DNA from 2 places in the Streptomyces sp. NBC_01497 genome. Region 2 is predicted to be linked to the other one. Evidence: predicted binding sites of a transcription regulator. Region 2 holds the regulator's gene; the other holds the start of a gene.

Region 1 (3,406 bases), 2.6 Mb from region 2:
GGATGACCTTCTCCAGCAGCGGCAGCAGGTCCTGGATGGAAGCGATCTTGCCCTGGTTGATCAGGATGTACGGGTCGTCGAGGACGGCCTCCATACGCTCCTGGTCGGTCACCATGTACGGGGACAGGTAGCCCTTGTCGAAGGCCATGCCCTCGGTGAAGTCGAGCTCCAGGCCGAAGGTGTTGGACTCCTCGACGGTGATGACACCGTCCTTGCCGACCTTGTCCATCGCCTCGGCGATGAGCTCGCCGACCTGCTGGTCCTGCGCGGAGAGCGCGGCCACGGCGGCGATGTCGGACTTGTCGTCGATGGGGCGCGCGGTCTCCAGGAGGTCCTTGGAGATCGCGGCGACGGCGGCGTCGATACCGCGCTTGAGGGCGGCCGGGGAGGCGCCCGCGGCCACGTTGCGCAGGCCCTCGCGGACCAGCGCCTGGGCGAGCACCGTGGCGGTGGTGGTGCCGTCACCCGCGATGTCGTTGGTCTTGGTCGCCACCTCCTTCACGAGCTGGGCGCCGAGGTTCTCGAACGGGTCGTCGACCTCGACCTCGCGCGCGATGGTGACGCCGTCGTTGGTGATGGTGGGGGCGCCGAACTTCTTGTCGATGACGACGTTGCGGCCCTTGGGGCCGATCGTCACCTTCACCGTGTCGGCAAGCTTGTTGACGCCGCGCTCGAGGGCGCGACGGGCGTCCTCGTCGAACTTCAGGATCTTCGCCATGGGAGCTTCCGTGTCCTCTCAGACGACCTGCGCCCCTGTCCGCCCGGCGTACGCAGGGAGGCCAGGGGCGCAGGTCGGAAAAGCGTTTCTGGGGTGAATTACTTCTCGATGATCGCGAGTACGTCGCGAGCCGAGAGGACGAGGTATTCCTCGCCGCTGTACTTCACCTCGGTGCCGCCGTACTTGCTGTACAGAACGACATCGCCGACGGAAACGTCGAGCGGCAGGCGCTCGCCGTTCTCGAAACGGCCCGGACCGACAGCAAGGACGACGCCCTCCTGGGGCTTCTCCTTGGCAGTGTCCGGGATGACCAGGCCAGAGGCCGTGGTCTGTTCGGCGTCGAGCGGCTGGACCACAATGCGGTCCTCAAGCGGCTTGATGGCAACCTTGGTGCTGGCGGTCGTCACGATCCGACCTCCCCCTTCGGTGATCTCACGGGGTTGACTGTCTGAGGGTGGCGACCAGGTGGATCCGTCGTCGCGGGTGCCGGACCTGCCCGTCGCGCGTTCTGGCACTCTCACTTGCTGAGTGCCAGAGCCGAGACTATGGCCGCGATTAGCACTCGGTCAAGCGGAGTGCCAGTCGGCGTGAGTCGCGGCGTCGCGCGAGAGGGCGCGAAGCGGGGGTCCGGGCGCCGGATCGGGGTGTGCGTCCGGTGATCGCGCGGGGGGCGCGGCCAGGGACGGACATGATCCGGGCCAGGATCACGGCTCTCGTGACACCGTATGCCGTACCCGCCGCGAGCGGTCGACGCCGTGCCCGTGAAACGGGGCCCGAACTTCCGTCCGGCGGACCCCGGCGGGGCAGCCGCGGGAGCCGAGGGTCGGAGGAGGCCGTGCGGGGGCGGCGCACAACGGCACGCACGCGGACGAGGGCGCGGGGGTCCGGCACTGGGGAGATCCGGTACTGCGGGGATCCGGTACCCCGGGGGTCCGCGACCGCGGGGCTGCGGGGCTGCGGGGCTGCGGGGCTGCGGGTTCAGGCCTTCTCGTTGTGCGAGACGGCGTACGCGACCATCGCCGAGTCCAGGTAGGCGTGCACCTCCACGATGGTCGCCCCCGGCCCCGCACCGTCGAACCGGCAGATCCAGCAGTACTCGTTGTCGAAGGGCGCCCCGTCGCTCATGGTCGAGGTCGCGAGCAGTTCGACGATCGTGGTGTCACCGTCGAGGTGGAGCCGCTGGAGCTTCAGCCGCACGCCTTCCTTCATCACGCGGGACAGGCGCTCGAAGGTCGCGTCCGTGAACGCCTTCTTGCTGAAGTACGTGCCGCCGAGCGGATGGGTACCCATCACCGTCCAGTGCACGTCGTCGGAGACCCGGGCGAAGAACTCGCCTTGCGTGGCCGGATCCTCCAGCTTCGAGAACAGTTCGGTCCGGTCGTCGCGCTCGGTACCCATGAGGAATCACTCCTTCCGCCTTCCACCGTAGGCGGGGAGGCGGGCCCGGCGCCTGCCGCCGGACGGCTCCGGACAGCGGGCCCGGTCAGGCGCCGGGAACCGGCCCGCCCGGCGCGGCGGAGCCCGCCGCCACGGGCCGTTGACGCCCGTACCGAAGGCCCGGCGGCGCGGCGCGGCGGTCACCCGGGTCGCCAGCCACCCGGCCACCCGACCGCTCGGCGACCCGGTGATGGCGATCCGGCGACCCGCCACCGGGCCCCCGGGCGGAGCCGGCCGGACCCTCAGACGTAGTCCTCCAGCCGGGCGACGGCGTAGCCCTGGTCCGTGATCCGCTTGAGCAGGTTCCGGATGTTCTCCACCATCGTGGCGTTCCACTCCGAGAGGCCCTGGAAGTGCGTGAGGATGATGTCGCCCGGCTCGAAGTGCTGGGCCTCGTCCCGCCAGTCCATGTGGGTCGGGAACGCCTCGGTCTCCCACAGCGGGAACGCCTTGATCCCACAGGATCTGGCGATGCGCAGGGTGTCGCCGTTGTAGTTGCCGTACGGCGGGCGGAAGAGGGTCGGCCGCTTGCCGTACTCCCTCGCGAGCTTGTCCTGCTGGTCGCAGATCTCGTGCTTCTGCTGCGCGTAGGTCAGACCCGGGAGGTACGGGTGGGTCAGGGTGTGGTTGCTGAGGGTGACGCCCGAGGCCTGCACCTGGGTGAAGTAGCCGTAGTCGTCGCTGATCAGGTAATCGCTGAGGAAGGCGCTGTACGGGACGTGCAGCGCCGACATCATCCTGATGAACTGCGGCTCCTTCTCCGAGCCGTCGTCGATCGTGATGAAGACGATCTTGTCCTTGGTGGGGATGCGCGTGAACACGGGCGGGAGGCCCGGGTCACCGCCCTCCGCCTCGAATCCCTTGCGCGTGGGGATGACCGGCTTGACGGCGGGCGGCGGAGGCGGAATCAGCGGCGCCGCGGCCAGGCCCCATGTCCTCGCGGTCGCGAGCCGGGCAGCGGCGGTGGCCTTCAGGCGTGCGGCGTACGAGGACAGTCCGCCGGCGGCCTCGGCCGGGTGCCGCCCCGGGCGCGCGGCGGCGGCACCGGGGGCGGGCTCGGCCGCCGGCCCGTGCGCGGGCTTCGCGGCGGGGTGGTGCGAGGCCCTGGCCCCGGGGTGGTGCGAGGGGTCCGCGGACGGCCGGCTGCCGGACGTGTGGGAGGGGCCCGCGGAGCCCGGCGAGGCGGCCCGGGACGGGGACCCCGTGGCGGCCCTGCCCGGGGACCCCGAGGTGGCCGGGGACACGGAGGTG
Region 2 (3,406 bases):
CACGCCGTCCAGCGTCTCCAACGGACACTGCGTGCCGAGCGCTGCCGCCGTCATCGGGATCGTCACCGTGCAGTGCAGGTCGTCCCCTCGACGCTGGAAGACCGCGTGCGGGAGCTCGCGGATCTCCACGAACAGGTCGCCGGCCGGGCCGCCGCCGGGTCCGACCTCGCCCTCGCCCGCCAGCTGGATCTTGGTGCCGTCGTCGACACCGGCCGGGATCTTGACGGTGAGCGTGCGGCGGGAGCGCACGCGCCCGTCGCCCGCGCACTCGGGGCACGGGGTCGGCACCACGGTGCCGAAGCCCTGGCACTGCGGGCACGGACGCGAGGTCATGACCTGGCCGAGGAACGACCGCGTCACCTGCGAGACCTCACCGCGACCGCGACACATGTCGCAGGTCTGGGCCGAGGTTCCGGGCGCCGCGCCCTCGCCGTTGCACGTGGTGCAGACGACGGCCGTGTCGACCTGGATCTCCTTCGTCGTGCCGAAGGCGGCCTCGTTGAGCTCGATCTCCAGCCGGATCATCGCGTCCTGGCCGCGCCGCGTGCGCGAGCGGGGCCCGCGCTGCGACGCCGTACCGAAGAACGCGTCCATGATGTCGGAGAAGTTGCCGAAGCCACCGGCCCCGAAGCCGCCCGCCCCGCCACCGCCGCCGTTGCTGGACAGCGGGTCTCCGCCGAGGTCGTAGACCTGCTTCTTCTGCGGGTCCGACAGGACCTCGTAAGCGGCGTTGATCTCTTTGAAGCGCTCTTGCGTCTTGGGATCGGGGTTGACGTCCGGGTGCAGCTCGCGTGCGAGCCGCCGGAATGCCTTCTTGATCTCGTCCTGGGACGCGTCGCGGCGCACGCCGAGTACGGCGTAGTAGTCCGTGGCCACTTACGACTCCGCCAGGATCTGTCCGACGTAACGTGCCACTGCGCGTACCGCTCCCATCGTTCCGGGGTAGTCCATGCGGGTCGGTCCGACCACGCCGAGTTTGGCGACTGCCTCGTCGCCCGAACCGTAGCCGACTGCTACGACAGATGTGGAAGTGAGTCCCTCATGGGCGTTCTCGTGCCCGATACGGACCGTCATGCCCGGCTGTCCCGCCTCGCCGAGCAGCTTGAGGAGCACGACGTGTTCCTCAAGTGCCTCCAGCACCGGCCTGATCACCAGCGGGAAGTCGTGTCCGAACCGGGTGAGGTTCGCCGTGCCGCCGATCAGCAGGCGCTCCTCGGTCTCCTCGACCAGGTTCTCCAGCAGGGTCGCGAGGACGGTGGAGACCGTGGGCCGGTCCTCCGCGTCGAACGACTCCGGCAGATCCTGCACCAGACGCGGCACGTCGGAGAAGCGCCTGCCCACGACCCGGCTGTTCAACCGGGCCCGCAGGTCCGCGAGCGCCACCTCGCCGAACGGCGCGGGGCAGTCGATCATGCGCTGTTCGACCCGTCCCGTGTCGGTGATCAGGACGAGCATCAGGCGCGCGGGCGCCAGCGACAGCAGCTCCACGTGGCGCACCGTCGAACGCGTCAGGGACGGGTACTGCACGACGGCGACCTGCCGGGTGAGCTGCGCCAGCAGGCGCACCGTGCGGCCCACCACGTCGTCCAGGTCGACGGCACCCCCCAGGAAGTTCTGGATGGCCCGGCGCTCGGGCGACGACAGCGGCTTCACGCCCGCCAGTCTGTCCACGAACAGCCGGTACCCCTTGTCGGTGGGGATGCGGCCCGCGCTCGTGTGCGGCTGCGCGATGTAGCCCTCGTCCTCAAGGACGGCCATGTCGTTGCGGATCGTCGCGGGCGACACCCCGAGCCGGTGACGCTCGGTGAGCGCCTTGGAGCCGACGGGCTCCTCCGTACCGACGTAGTCCTGGACGATGGCGCGCAGCACTTCGAGTCTGCGTTCGCTGAGCACGGCGCACACCTCCAGCGTTCGTCGTTCGTCGTCCCTCGTCGCGCTGTGCGACCGCTTTTGGCACTCGATCCGGTGGAGTGCCAGCTCCTTCCGAGCCAGTGTACGGCCGGGGGGTGCACGCGTAGCAAGGCAGTGTTCCACGCGATCGGGCCCCGGGTGCCCCCGAGGGCGTGAGAGGTTCCCCCCGGGGCCGCCCGGGCCCGGGACCGGCGCGGTGGCACGGACGTGAGGAGAGCGGCGCATGGGGAGCAGCGGACAGGGCCTGCCGGCCGGCGGCTGGGAGCGCCCGGCGCCGGGCGTGAGCCGGGTGCGGCTGCCCGGCTGGGACTGCACGGCGGGCCTGGTGGTGGGCACGGACGGCGCGCTGCTCGTGGACGCCGGCGCCTCCCTCGGGCAGGGCACGGCGCTAAGGGCGGCGGCACGTCGGCTCACCGGGGGCGCGCCCGTGACACATCTCGCACTCACGCACCCGCACTTCGACCATGTGCTCGGCGCGGGAGCCTTCCCCGGGGCCGCGGTCCTCACGGCGGCCGGGACGGCGCGGGAGCTCGGAGAGGCGCGGGGGCGGGACGCCCTGTACGCGGACGCCGTGCGCCACGGCCTGCCCCCGGCGCGGGCGCGGCGCGGGGCCGACGCCCTGGCTGCCCTGGCCGCCCCGGGCGGTCCGGGCGGTCCGGGCGGTCCGGGCGGTCCGGGCGGTCCGGGCGGTCCGGGTGACGTCGCGGGTGCGCGGGTGGCGGCCGTCCCGGCGAGCCCGGCGGCGCGATGGCGCGAGGTCGGGAGCGAGCCGTACGAGCTGGACCTGGGCGGGGGCGTACGGGCGGTCCTGGTGAACGCGGGGCCCGGGCACACCGCGTACGACCTGGCCGTGCTGGTACGGGGCGGGGACGGCCCGCCGGTGGTGTTCTGCGGCGATCTGGTGGAGGAGTCCGGCCCGCCGCAGGCCGGTCCCGACGCCTGTCCCGACCGCTGGCCCGCGGCGCTGGAGCGCCTGCTGCGGCTGGGGGGCGAGGACGCGCTCTACGTGCCGGGGCACGGCGCCGTGGTGGACGCGGCGTTCGTCCGTGCCCAGCGGGCCACGCTCGCGGCGGCCGGATCGCCGACGCCCTGACCGGTGGCGGGTGTCGCGGGGGGTCGCCGGGGGTTGTCGGGGGGCGTTCTGGGGCGGGTGTTCCGCTGACGGTGGTGCGGTGGCGGTGTTCGGGGCCGGGTGTTCCGGAGCGGCCCGACCGTGCCGGGCGCGGCGCGAAGGAGGGGCGGGGCCGGGACATCGGGCCGTGATCGGCATAAGGTCGGCGCGTGCGGAGTTACAGCCCTGATCTGACGCCCCCGTGGAAGCGCTCCACGCCCGTCCCCGAGGTCCCGGCCGAGGCCGATCTGGTCGTCGAGGAGGTGTCGAGCGGGTTCTGCGGCGCGGTGATCCGCTGCGAGAAGACCGCGCAGGGCCCGACGGTCACCCTGGAGGACCGCTTCGGCAAGCACCGCGTCTTCCCCATGGAGCCCGCCGCGTTCC

What was found. Region 2 encodes HrcA, which represses chaperone genes, less so after heat shock. Its sites were predicted from a motif close to TTNGCACTCNGNNNNNCNGAGTGCNAA; they were not measured.
Region 1: the regulator HrcA is predicted to act here: its motif matches at 1,274-1,300, upstream of groES (co-chaperone GroES).

The regions. Positions count from the first base shown of each region.
Region 1 covers NZ_CP109427.1:3,170,904-3,174,309, forward strand. Annotated here, with positions in the region: gene groL (chaperonin GroEL) at 1-718, opposite strand, end outside; gene groES (co-chaperone GroES) at 817-1,125, opposite strand; gene OG310_RS13430 (nuclear transport factor 2 family protein) at 1,697-2,116, opposite strand; gene OG310_RS13435 (polysaccharide deacetylase family protein) at 2,398-3,399, opposite strand; gene OG310_RS13440 (hypothetical protein) at 3,386-3,406, shown strand, end outside.
Region 2 covers NZ_CP109427.1:5,740,365-5,743,770, reverse strand. Annotated here, with positions in the region: gene dnaJ (molecular chaperone DnaJ) at 1-876, opposite strand, end outside; gene hrcA (heat-inducible transcriptional repressor HrcA) at 877-1,893, opposite strand; gene OG310_RS24130 (MBL fold metallo-hydrolase) at 2,135-3,004, shown strand; gene OG310_RS24125 (DUF3097 domain-containing protein) at 3,193-3,406, shown strand, end outside.